DNA from 2 places in the Lacrimispora brassicae genome. Region 2 is predicted to be linked to the other one. Evidence: a T-box and tRNA genes for the amino acid it is inferred to sense, from the RefSeq annotation. Region 2 holds a T-box; the other holds one or more tRNA genes.
The links. A T-box is a leader RNA that pairs with one kind of tRNA and senses whether it is charged. The one in region 2 lies ahead of leuS (leucine--tRNA ligase), so its partner is inferred to be a tRNA-Leu.
Positions count from the first base shown of each region.

Region 1 (6,768 bases), on a different contig from region 2:
GTTTGTTTTGGTTTCAGCAAGAATGCCGGAAGGAGTGGTGAGTATTCAGCGTCAGATCGGCAATCATAGCCCTATTATTAGCTATAGCGGGGGGTTGATCCATGATGCAAACAGAAGAATATTGTATAGCTGTCTTCTGGAGCTGGATAAGGCATTAACAATTAAAGAAGTATTGGAAAGGGAATTTCCACAGATATGCTGCAATACTTATGGCTATGAAAAATGGATTGTAGACAATGCCGGTAATCCATGGGTCCGGAGAGAGGAAAAGATCACTGGGTTGAATGCAGCAGAAGGGGATATAAAAAAAGAGTTTGTGAAGGAAAGAGGAATCCACAAGTTTCTATTGATGGGGGAGGCGGAGGAAATACATAATGTGGAAATCTGGTTAAGAAAGGATTATCCGGAATTATCGATTGCTCTGTCTAATGAAAATTATCTGGAAGTTATGCATGGAAGTGTAAAGAAATCAGCGGGAATAAGCTACTTATGCAATTATCGGGGAATTTCCCTGGAGGAAGCCATGGCATTCGGTGACGGGCATAATGATATCGACATGCTAAAGGCTGTGAAATATAGCTATGCCATGGGAAATGCGCCGAAGGAGGTAAAAGAAAGTGCAGTATTTGTAACACTGGATAATGATCACGAAGGGGTTCTTGCTGTTATAAAAGAGTTGAATTGATGCCGGTTCTGCATAACATGTCCCTTAGTTTGGGAGATCATGACGTTTGCATGGGGAACTTCTGTTAGCTGAAACTGGTTTTAATAATAAAATGGATATTAATTATGAAATCATCAATGATATGTTAAAACAGAATGAAATTCCAGATCGCCGCCGGATGGTACCGGATCAGGATTGAAAAATAAGAAAGTCTGAAATAAAAACATTTTGGATGTTGTGGAATTAATTTGAGGATATTGATTCTGCTGCATCCTTTTATATATAATTACCTATGGAATATGATTTTTGGCATAAAAAAACTCCCCGAGTAGGACTTGAACCTACGACCCAACGGTTAACAGCCGTTTGCTCTACCGACTGAGCTATCGAGGAATACATGACTTATTATACCCAAAAAGAGAAATATGTCAATAGGAAAAATGAAGAAATTAAAAAAGTGCGGGAGATGGGACTTGAACCCACACGTCTATACAGACACAAGATCCTTAGTCTTAGGAATTTATATTTCTATATGTTTTTCTTTCTTACTCATTCAACAGAATGCCCTTATACGTTTAAGTTCCTTTTTAAAATCGAATGAATAAAGATTTTTCTTAATCCAGGACAGATTGTCGGGAGATTTTCTTGATGATTCCCGATATTTTTTATTCATCATGCCAATGGCCTGCTGTTTTCCAAAAGCAAGATAAAAACCTTTCCCGAAATCTTTATATCCTCGTCCTGCTTCCAGATTTATCGTTGCTAATGTATATGGGGTGCCATGATACAATTTAATTGGCATTAATATATTCCTCCAATTCACGCTGCATTTCTTCCATAGGAAGTCCATCAAATATATCTGGGCATTCTGCTATATAATTCAGAATTTTCTTTTTATTGTTTAATTCCAGGAAATCCTGTACAGAACTGTGATGGCGTTTCATGTAGTTTTGAGTGATTGTGTGCATGAGATAGATATTATTATTAATTCTCTTATCACCGGCCATATATTGAACCCCCTTTCACTTCTTTATAAATCAAAAATCGTTTTTGTCGTTTTGTTCCATAACAGCGGGTGGATGCTTGGTTTATATTGTACATTCTACGAATATTATACATGGTTTGAAGCCATAATTCAATTCATTAAATATATATATATGTATTATATGGCTATGCGTAGCTTCTTTATACTGCGATTATATAGATATACATTGTCGGATAATCTGTCTTCAACCGCCACTTCCGCCTGGTTTACATATTTAACCAATTCCTGAAACTCCCGAAAATCTATATCATTATCAATGGGGAGCAGTAAAACTTCATGGACAGAAGATGGCAATATTATGAGATCACAATTTTCAGAAATAAAATTTTTGAAATGAATTACGCTGATAATAATTTCTATATAAGAAGACATATCATAACATCCGAAAACAAAAATCGTAACGGCAGAGTTTATTATGGAATTCAGTTAAGCGCCATAGAGGAATGTACTAATGATAAAAACGCAGGGGATAATTTGCTCTTAAATAATAATAACTTACAGATAAGAGCATTTATCGAGATATCAGATGGCCTCAGAATTCTCCAATGTGGTTGACTTTTGTTGCTGCCAAATTGCTGTCAATTTTAAATTCTGCTAAAATGTCAATCAACTTCAGGGCCCAAATTATAACAGCAAAAAAAGGCTTAACCCCTTATATAATAAAGGGTTGAGCCTTACATACATTAATGCGGGAGATGGGACTTGAACCCACACGATCATACAACCACAAGATCCTTAGTCTTGCCTGTCTGCCAATTCCAGCACTCCCGCACAACGAACCTTATTTTAGCATCCCTGGGTGAAATTGTCAATATTTTATGAAAAATATATACAAAAAAAATATTTGAAAAATCTGGAGAAATATTGTTGACAGATAGGAGCTTGTATACTATAATAACTATTGTTGTTGCGAGAGATAACAACGAAATGCAGAAGTGGCGGAATTGGCAGACGCGCACGGTTCAGGTCCGTGTGGTAGCAATACCTTGAGGGTTCAAGTCCCTTCTTCTGCATGAGCTATACAAATAGTCATAAATGTATGGTTTTTTATTTCTTATATGACATGCGGGAGTGCTGGAATTGGCAGACAGGCAAGACTAAGGATCTTGTGGTTGTATGATCGTGTGGGTTCAAGTCCCATCTCCCGCAGTAAAAAAGTTTATAAAAACAAGTCGAATTCGAAAAAATTCGACTTGTTTTTATTTATATGATATCATGTAGAAAACTTAAATTTGAAGAAGAAGCGTTGAAGAAGTTAAGGAAAAGAGGAATCAAGGTGAGTGGGAATAAACCAATGCACATTTCGTTAACAGGAGAAAAAAGTCATAAGGTAAATATCCCTACAGGACAGGGGAGCTTTTCCATTGGAACAAAAGGAATATCTAAAGGAAAATATGATGTTTGGGTAGAAAAAGACAGCCTAATTAACTGGGATGCATTCGCTGAATACCTCCCTTATGGTGATTGGCCAAGATTTTTCTATTATTCAGGCAATGATAAAGGTTTTATTGATTGGTCTTCTAAACGGCCAATTGAAGATTTTCACTGGTGGCCACAAGAAAATGCTTCTGTTGATTTGACGAAAGCAAACATTAATAAAATTTTTATTCATACAGAAAAAAACAAAATTGAAGTTTCAACAGGTGATAAAATACGATTGCTTTCTCTTTCGGGCAATCTTAAAAATATTGATATAAAAAAATGCACCACCATTCCATATTTATATTTTTCGCCTCTTTGCTCACAAGCAGAAACCCGACTCTGCCAATTGCCTGTATACAAAGCATTGGAAAAAGCGGCTTCTGTTGATATAAACAGTTCACCCATGGGGATGGCTTTCGACTGCAAAAGTTTGTTGCAATTTCAAAATCTTACAAGTCTGAATCTCACAGGAAACTTGGCTAATTTGGAATCATTAACAGAATTGAAGCACCTTGAAAGAATCGGATTAAGATTTGTTCCCAACTTAACCAATATGCCGAAACTGATGAACTGGAAAAATTTAAAAAGTTTTATCGGTTGGAATATTGAAGAAACAGCAGGAAAGGTATTGAAGGCGGAACTTAACGAATTGTTGAAAGAAAAGGAGTTGGATTATTCAAGCGTATCCAAATTACGGAAAACAATATGGTTTACTACCGAATATGGTATTCCGTTTTCGGGATGGGAAGACAAGAACGCAAAAATTGCAACAAAAGCATACAAAGCTTGTTTGAAAGAGATAAAGAAATCAAAAACAGAAAGTGAAGTCCATGAAGCAATTATTAGGTTCATAGAAGTTATCAATCAATTAACAGACATTGAAACAAGCGAAAGGGAAGATGCAGGCACTGCTGTGAGCCAATTGATAGAATCTTCTGTTTTGGGAATATCGCAGAAAACAGGGAAAAAATGGTTTGATGAGATCAGGGACTTTTGACCTAATGACACATGATATTTTGTATTTTCGTGGACATACCTTGTTTCTCGCCAGAAAACGGAAGAATTTTTGCTGAGATATGATTAACAAATAACAGAATAAAAGCAAATCCCTGATCACGTGATTTTTTAGCGGCTGCGTTCTTCGTAATTGAAGAAATACAGCCGCTTTTTCTGTTTCACAAAGATGCTTTTAAACAGGGTATGAGGGAAGGGGAATTGGCTGAAAGATGTAAAGTGATTCTGCCTTCAAGGGCATTAAGTACATCTTTGTTTTGGAAAGAATCCCATTACTTGATCCTTGCAGAGAAACTGGCCTGGGACCGCAATCGTTGATGGCGCATGTCAAACTCCGTTTTCTCATTTGAGCAATGGATAATACAGCCTTTTCATTTACAGATTTTGATGCTCTATTCTATTTGTTGCATTTCGTTTACAAAAATTGCAGCTTACTTTATATTTCAGCCACTTCGTCTGCAAAAATTGCAGCTTATTTTACATTTCAGTCCGTATTCCCAAATTATGGTTTTTTTAATCTTTGTAACTGCTAAATTTAATACATATAAACTCAAATTTAATACATGTGCTTCCAAGATAGCCAAGTTTTATATAATACTTAGCAAGAAAAGTCTAATATCTTGATTTGGAAAAAATGCGGTGAGATTTAGACAACAATGGATTATGCAATTTGGATCATCTTTTATAAAGAAGTCATACGTTCATAGAATCCAGTGGATCCAAGTCACTACCTATATGATAGAATAACTGTTGCCTTATTAAGTGTGTGTAAACGAATAAAGGCATATTTTAGACCAACAGATTGCAGGAAAACTAAATGCAAATACTATAAATTCTGCTTGACATAAAGAGGAGGATAAATCGTGATTATCGCAATTTGTGATGACAATAAACAAGAACTGGAACAATGTAAAAAGCAATTAGAACTGTTGGCGTCAATTCATCAAGTCGATGTGGGATTTTCATTATATCACAAAGGTGAAGAGCTGCTGTTCCATTTGCAGAGTCTCAAGAGTTATCCAGACATTATTTATCTGGATATGAGAATGAATGGGATGCAGGGGGATGAGGTCGCCAGAAAGCTGAGAAGCCAGGGGTGTATCAGTGAAATTGTGTTTTTTACAGTTTCTAAAGATTTTTACACTACGGCATTTGATGTTAGGGCATTGCATTATGTTGTAAAAGGCGAAACAACGATAGAAAAATTCGAAGATATTTTTATGCTGGCAGTAAAATCAGTACAAGAAAAGCAAACGGAATACATTATGTGTACAGGTGCTGGTGAATTCCGAAAGATTGAGATTAAAAAGATTCATTACTTTGAAGTCCTAAAACGGATTGTGACCGTTTATTACGGTAGTGACCAGTTTAGTTTCTATTCGACCATTGGAAAAATTGAATTAAGGTTAAAGGATTACGGTTTTGTAAGAGTTCATAAGTCTTATGTGGCGGCAATATCTCATATCAGAACTATTTCATTTAAAGAAATAATATTGGATACGGGAGAGGTGCTGCCGGTAGGGAGATACTATTACTCAGAATTGAAGCGGGAAATGGAAGCATATGCTGAAGCGGGAACAGTGGTGTAGTTTGGATCAAAAAGACTGCTGTTTATCCACGAATCAATACAAATTGGAAAAAATGGGGTAAAGTAATGTTGAAAGGAATTGTTAGTCAAAACAAAGGAAATAACCAAAATCTATATGCAGATGGAATTTTTACAACGATCAGGTTATTAAAAAGATAGGATAGGGGGGCAGGTAATTGCAATTAAGGAAAAAGCTTCTTATGTTGCTATGTACGCTGTTGTTAACTATCCTATGTTGTGGAGTTGGGAATGCTGATACGCATCCTGCCTGCACCGGCGGCAAGCAGCATGAATTTGAAAGCCATATTTTAATACTGAACTCAGAAGAGTCAGAAGGTCAAGTTGAAAATGTATGTACCTTGTGTGGATATACTTACATAGAATATCTGCCGGCGACCGGTCATCATTACGGAAACTGGAAAGTGGTAGAAGAAAGACCGGAATCAGGAATAAGAATTGAGCGGAGAGAGTGTCAGGGATGCCATCGGGATGAAGTACGGACAGTCAGAATTGATCCGCCACCTCCGAATTCTGATTCCACTCAGGAAGAGGAGCCTGGTATCAATCCCATGGATTTTGTGTTATCGGCATCCGTTGGAGGCGTCTGGGGGTGTACGATAGCAGCCCTTTGGTACAATAGTTTGGTTTTAAACTGGTACAAAAGAGAACGCGCCAAAGCACTTAAGAGGAGGTGATGACTTATAACAGTCAGTAATATTATTGAACTGATAATTTTAGCATGCAGCATTCCGGCTGCTGCATGCATCATTGCAGGCAGTAACCGAAAAGTCAAAGATCTGGACGGTTTAGGCGATGTTGTGAAAGAAGAAGGCAGAGAGGGTATCGTAGTAGCCCATTGTTAATCATGCAAAACACAGGTGAAGATATGGATAAAAACCGGAAAAGAATTGGAAAGCTTGTTAAGCTGTATGCAAGTGCGGGTTTGATAGTAACCTTAATAGCTGCTGTTTCGTTAGCCTCTTTTGCAGAGACGAGGCACATTGAAAGTTCGTTTGGTGTAAAAGCAAAGGGAGA
Region 1 is NZ_BRYH01000031.1:23,216-29,983, reverse strand. Features, by position in the region: gene ACYVD3_RS15750 (Cof-type HAD-IIB family hydrolase) at 1-685, shown strand, start outside; gene ACYVD3_RS15745 (hypothetical protein) at 732-863, shown strand; tRNA gene ACYVD3_RS15740 (tRNA-Asn) at 985-1,057, opposite strand; gene ACYVD3_RS15735 (DUF3990 domain-containing protein) at 1,218-1,466, opposite strand; gene ACYVD3_RS15730 (hypothetical protein) at 1,456-1,671, opposite strand; gene ACYVD3_RS15725 (DUF5688 family protein) at 1,827-2,081, opposite strand; gene ACYVD3_RS15720 (hypothetical protein) at 1,986-2,264, shown strand; tRNA gene ACYVD3_RS15715 (tRNA-Leu) at 2,397-2,480, opposite strand; tRNA gene ACYVD3_RS15710 (tRNA-Leu) at 2,639-2,722, shown strand; tRNA gene ACYVD3_RS15705 (tRNA-Leu) at 2,775-2,858, shown strand; gene ACYVD3_RS15700 (hypothetical protein) at 2,986-4,128, shown strand; gene ACYVD3_RS15695 (LytR/AlgR family response regulator transcription factor) at 5,009-5,734, shown strand; gene ACYVD3_RS15690 (hypothetical protein) at 5,910-6,428, shown strand; gene ACYVD3_RS15685 (hypothetical protein) at 6,620-6,768, shown strand, end outside.
Region 1: it encodes a tRNA-Leu, which carries the amino acid that the T-box ahead of leuS (leucine--tRNA ligase) is inferred to sense. The anticodon was not compared.

Region 2 (6,768 bases):
CCAATATGGACCAAAATGAGAAGAAACGAATTGAGAGCCTGCGGATGCTTTCTAAAAATTTCATGAAACGCAATACAAAATGAAAACAAGGACATTATGGCGGTCCCTCAAGGAGCCGCCATAATGTCCTTATCTTGCCCAGGCAGTGAACCAGACAAACCTGCTTGCATGTTTAGCCGGCCACTGCTGCGGCAGCTACAAGACCCTCTATAGCGTGTTTCTTGTAGTTTATCATTCACATAAAATTACTTGCACACAATATTTACAATTCTTCCAGGAACATAGATTTCCTTAACAATGGTTCCGGTTATCTTATCCGGAATCAAAGCCTTGCCGGCTTCAATGGCCTCTTCCTTTGATACGTTTACAGGAAGCTTTACCACTGCCCTTGTCTTTCCGTTTACCTGGACCGCAACTTCGATCTCGTCTTCCTTCATGGCCTCTTCGTCACATTCCGGCCACTGTGCGTGAAATACGGAATCACTGCCGCCAAGGCGCTGCCACAGTTCCTCACCAATATGAGGTGCAAATGGAGCAACCAAAACCACAAAGGCCTTTAAGGTCTCTTTGTCGATGCCTCCGGACTTTTGGGCCATTTCAATAAATTTATTGTTATACTCCATAAATCCGGAAATTACCGTATTTAAGTTAAACTGGCTGAAACGCTGCTCAATATCAAAAATCAGCTTATTGCGCAGACGGAGCATTTCCCTGGTGGGCTCCACATCCTTATCACTGCTTGCCGCCACCAGTTTCCAGAAACGGTTCAGGAAACGGCTGACACCTTCGATCCCCCTGTCATCCCACTCTGCATCAAGCTCCGGCGGTCCCACAAAGAGCTCATACATACGGAGGGCATCACAGCCATAGTCACGGACCAGATCATCAGGTGATACTACATTTCCTTTTGATTTGCTCATCTTGATTCCGTTCTTTCCATTGATCATGCCCTGGTTAAACAGTTTGGTAAAGGGCTCGTCAAAATCCACCACACCGATGTCGTTTAAGAACTTGGTGTAAAAACGGGAATACAGGAGATGGAGCACAGCATGCTCCACACCGCCGATATACATATCCACCGGAAGATACTTTTTCGCTTTCTCTTTGGATACCAGATCCTTATCATTGTGACTGTCCACGTAGCGGAGGAAGTACCAGGATGAACCTGCCCACTGAGGCATGGTATTGGTCTCTCTTTTAGCGGTCGCGCCGCACACCGGACAAGTGGTGTTCACCCATTCATCAATGTCTGCCAGAGGAGATTCTCCCGTGCCGGTAGGCTGGTAGCTTTCCACCTCCGGAAGAGTGAGCGGAAGCTGGTCTTCCGGTACCGGAACATTGCCGCAGTGTGGGCAATGGATAATGGGAATGGGCTCTCCCCAGTAACGCTGTCTGGAAAATACCCAGTCACGGAGCTTAAAGTTTACGGTCTTCTTTCCCAGACCACGTTCCTCGATCATTGCAGGAGCTTCTTTTTTAAGGACGGAAGATTCCATCCCATTCCACTCGCCGGAATTGATCATGGTTCCGCTGGCCTCGGTGTAAGCCTGAGTCATGTTTTCAATTTCCCTGCCATCCTTTGCGATAACCTGAACAATCGGAATATCAAACTTCTTTGCGAACTCAAAATCCCTGTCATCATGGGCCGGCACGCACATAATGGCGCCGGTGCCGTAGTCTGCAAGGACATAATCAGAAAGCCAGATGGGGACCTTTGCACCGCTTAAGGGATTTACTGCATAGCTTCCGGTAAATACGCCGGTCTTTTCTTTATCCTGAAGACGGTCCACATTTGACTTCATGGAAGCGTCGTAAATATACTTCTCAACTGCTTCTTTATTTTCCGGGGCAGCAAGGCCTGGGGCAAGAGCATGTTCCGGCGCCAGCACCATAAAGGTGGCTCCGTATAAGGTATCAGGTCTGGTGGTATAAACCGTGATGGCCTCATCTCTTCCGTCTACCTTAAAATCAACCTCGGCTCCATAAGATTTTCCGATCCATTCCGTCTGCATCTTCTTGACCTTTTCCGGCCAGTCAAGCTTATCCAGATCATCTAACAGGCGGTCTGCGTAAGCGGTGATTTTTAACATCCACTGTCTTAAATTCTTCTTTGTGACTCCGGTTCCGCAGCGCTCGCAGCAGCCGTTTACCACTTCTTCGTTTGCAAGTCCTGTTTTACAGGATGGGCACCAGTTGATGGGGAATTCCTTCTCATAGGCCAGGCCCTTTTTAAACATCTGGACAAAAATCCACTGGGTCCATTTATAAAATTCCGGATCCGTGGTGTTGACCTCCATATCCCAGTCATAGACGGCCGCGATCTCATTGATCTGACGTTTGATGTTCCTTACGTTTTCAGCCGTGGATTTTGCCGGATGGACTCCCATCTTGATGGCGTAATTCTCTGCCGGCAGGCCAAAGGCATCCCAGCCCATGGGGTGGATCACATAATGTCCCTTTAAAATCTGATACCGGCTCCACACATCGGAGATTACATATCCTCTCCAATGGCCTACATGAAGACCGCTTCCTGAAGGATATGGGAACATATCCAGACAGTAATATTTCTGCTTTTTCCCATCGTCAACATTGATGGGGTTCTTTGCCCAGTTTTCACGCCATTTTTTTTCAATGGCACTGTGATTGTATGATGCTGCCATAACAAAATTTCCTCCTTCTCGCACACGCTTTTTGTGCATATAGGTATACCCGTAGGGTGCTTCCTCCTTTTACGACAGGGTTTTTCCCTGTTTCAAATGTCTGCGGATAAAATGATGACCGTAAGAGCACATAAAAAAATGCGCCTCAGACCGCTCATCGGTCATAGAGACGCAGGATCTACCGCGTGGTACCACTCTATTTCATACAAGATTCGTATGCTCTCACTGGATATGGAAAACATATCCGCCCGCTGTAACGGTCGGGACACCGGCAATGCCTACGCAGAAAGCAAAGCTTCCTTCAGCACGCTACTCAAAGGCCAGTTCGGCTGCCATTCCCAACCGGCTTCCACCACCCGCCGGCTCTCTGCATGTTTCAGACAGCTTACTATTCCTAATCACAGTATTTTTGCTAACTACAAATGTAACATAATTGACGAATTGTGTCAACCGTATTTTGAGAAATCCAGAATATCCAGAATGTTCCCCTATTGTATGGATTCCGGACAACGCTTGCAAGGCTTTTCATTTAACTTGACGAAATGACAAAGGTCACGGCTGAAAGAAGGAAAAACAAGATCATTCCAAGGTTTAAAAAAAGCACCTTAAAGGCTCCTTTCCCCCAGGTCTCCATAAGCCCCGGATGAAACACCAGCTTTCTTTGATTGATAAAAAACAAAACGGTTCCTGCAAGAACTGCTCCAAGCATAAATATGGAATAGCCCACAGCAAGCAGCGGAGCGTTTCCAATATGTAAGGCTACAATGGAGCCAAGAAAATTGATGATCATATGGAAAATTATAGTATAGCGAAGCTTTCCTGTCTGAATATAAATATAGGCTAACACCAGACCGATCCCAAAGGCATAAAAGAACTGGTAGAAATTTCCGTGGCTTAAGCCAAAGACAACACTGGATACCAGGATTGCCGCCTTATCTCCATACATCCGGATCCGGTCAATGAGAACCTTGCGAAACAGGATCTCTTCGCAAACAGGGGCCATTACCACCATGGTGACAAAAATCGCCCAGGTGCTTAAGCCTTTCATCACTTCCTCTACCGGGTTGATCATGGGCTTTCCTGAAAGAGCACAAACAAGGCTCATAAGGGCCCGCCCCATGAGGTTTCCAAAAAACAGGGCGCTCATACAGATCAAAAACCCGGAAACAAGCATTCCTGCCTTGGCCTTTTTTACCCCGGGCCTGCATAAAACCGGCATATCCTTTACAACGAGGCAGGCAACAGCTCCCCCAACAACATAATTAGCCAGGGAGACAAACACCATATACCAGTTCCCAAAGGTTATTTCCATTCCAAACCGGGACAGCACAAGAGCAATGACTCCCACCTCAAGCTGTATAACAATCGTTACAAGAAGGAATGCTCCATATCCCATCCCCACTCTTGAAAACGCTTTCCACGCATTTCTTCTGTCTTCCACTATTTCCATGCCTCCTGTCATTAAATTTCGGTTTTGCCAATTAAAATCAGCACAAAAAACCTACTAACCCATATTGATAGTCAGTAGTCTCATAGTCTTTATATTTCTCAAGAAGATCTTCAAACGATATAATCTGCATACCATGAATTTCATCACAATCATTAAGATTTGCTTTTTTTAATGATATCCTCATAAAAATCTCCTTTCACAGTTCTTAGATTATAAATATTTTATCTAAGAATATCAGTTTTTTTACCAACTATCAACCTTAAGTTTCCAATGTACAGTAATCCGTCAAATATCGTTTCATAGATTGACTCGTTCCATTTTAAGTACAAAAACTACCAACTGATAGCTGGTAGTTTTCCTTACATGTTCTTTTTATTGGCTTTGCATCATGCTCATAATCCAAAGAAAAACTCATTTATATGCTTTCAGAATGTTCGTACTTTGCCATTTATTCAGAAGTTCAACCTTTGAAAATCCTCCGGAATGTAAGGCTTCTGTTTCATGAGCTCTTGTAAGCGGCGTATCATAGTGATAGAATTCACCGTCACATATCCCCAATTCTGTCTTCAGCCGGGAAAGCTCCAAAAAGCTCTTCTTTTCTTCTTCATCATTTTCCGCCATATAGTCCGTTAAAATAAAATATCCGCCCTCTTTCAAAGAACTATGCAACTTTTTATAGAGCAGAATTTTCTGTTCCAGGGTAAAATGATGCAAGGATTCCACAGAAACAGCAGCATCATATAGATTTTCCCCAAACGTAACCTCAAAATATGAGCCATTGATAAGCGTAAGCTGTCTGTCCGGAAATTTAGCCTGCAGTGCGTTTAACATACCACTTGCCAAATCAATCCCTGTTATTATTGCAAATGGATTAACCTTGAAATATTCATTCAATTCCAAACCTGTCCCACAGCCCAAATCAAGCACTTTGCAGTGTGCGGTCATAGGCAGTTGAGATGCCGTATATGGATAAAATATTTTTGCAGAATCAATACAATTAAGTTGGTGGTCCTCATACCCGTTTAAACGACTATCAAAAAATTCTTCCATTTTTTCGAGCTTCATTACAACCTCCTTCACATGATCAAATATATATAATTCTTATAAAGATATTACCACCTAACTTACTAACTATCAATGTTAAGTTTCCAATGTACAGTAATCCGTCAAATATCAGTTTTGTGGTAAGCGTTTACAATGTATACAGTCATATTCTGGTGATAAATCAACTTTTCCGATTTTCATATCAACCTGTCCCTTTCCTTGTCAAAAGTTTAAAAGTGCTTTATTATTAAATAAAAAATTTACAAAAAAATCATTGAGGAGTCAAACCTCAATGATTTTTTCAATTAAAACGTAATCATTATACTATTTTATTAATATCTTCTTTTGGCGTGCACCGGCAAAATACTACTCGCCCATTGAACGGCCAGATAGGTATAGCGGTCTGCTATAAACGAAATACACAGTGTCACGTTAGGGAATTAAGGAGATAATGTTTTCTATTCCTTCAATAACATCCGTGCCCAATGATGTGCCAATCACAATGTAAACAGAATCTTTGGTAGCAATCATGTAATAATACACGTCAATGTCCGCACCTGCTGCTCCTGCCTGTTCTTTGGGGATGTTCGCAGTGACGACATAGGCATCCTTGCCTTCCACGGTTTCAAATTTTCCCTGTGCTTTTAAATCGGGAAATTGCTGTTCCAACTGGCTGCAGGCTGCCTCATTGAGCAGCGCTTCCGCTTCTGCGTCCCTGGTGACAAACAACTCATAGGTTTCCTCATCCCCTGGCAGACCCATCACGATAATGGCAGAATTATCTTCGGCCTGATACAAAGTTACATCGGTTCCCATGGTGGACTGTACTTCCCTGGTGAATCCATCCAAGTCTGGGAATACGACTGCCGCGGCTTCAACTTCGCTTTCAACCTGGCTTTCAGCTTCGCTTTTAACCTCACTTTCAACGGGCGCTTCAGAGGTTTCCTCCGTCTGAGAAGATTGCTCGGATACAGAAGATGCTTCTTTGTTTCCGCAGGCCGCAATGGTGACTGCCGTTGTAAGTACCAATAATAGCGTAATTAATTTTTTCATGTTTATCCTCCACGGTTTATTGTTTGATTTTTTTACCTTTCCCATCTCTTTATATGCCAATAAATTGTCACTAAACATTGCTGGAATTCCTTGGTAAAAAAATTTCAAAATGAGTCTAATATACACATGGACGGAAAAGACTGAATTCGTACTAAATTGACTCTTAAATGTACTTAATAGGAGCTTACTTCCCAAACATAATAACGCCGCTGCACCTCAGCTTTGAGATGCAGCGGCTCTTGCTTTGCCAGCCTGTGGCAAACAGACATGGGGCGCGCCATAGCGGAAAGCACTTTTACGGCTTTATGAGCAAACCGTCTATTTACAAAGATCCCCCGGTCCAAACCCCATGGGCAGCAGCTCTTTCAAAGAAAATACCTTATACTCTTCTTTTCCCGCCGCCAATATAATCTGGAATGTCTCCGGGTCACAAAATTCCATCATCACCTGGCGGCAGACTCCGCAGGGAGCTGTAATTCCAGTGGGAATCCCCTCTCTTCCTCCAACGATACAAATAGCCTTAAATTCTCTCACACCCTGGCTGACCGCCTTAAAAAATGC
Region 2 is NZ_BRYH01000006.1:354,316-361,083, reverse strand. Features, by position in the region: gene ACYVD3_RS04740 (hypothetical protein) at 1-83, shown strand, start outside; gene leuS (leucine--tRNA ligase) at 246-2,660, opposite strand; T-box leader at 2,823-3,071, opposite strand; gene ACYVD3_RS04730 (lysostaphin resistance A-like protein) at 3,190-4,101, opposite strand; gene ACYVD3_RS04725 (hypothetical protein) at 4,148-4,294, opposite strand; gene ACYVD3_RS04720 (class I SAM-dependent methyltransferase) at 4,522-5,175, opposite strand; gene ACYVD3_RS04715 (hypothetical protein) at 5,587-6,207, opposite strand; gene ACYVD3_RS04710 (cytidine deaminase) at 6,526-6,768, opposite strand, start outside.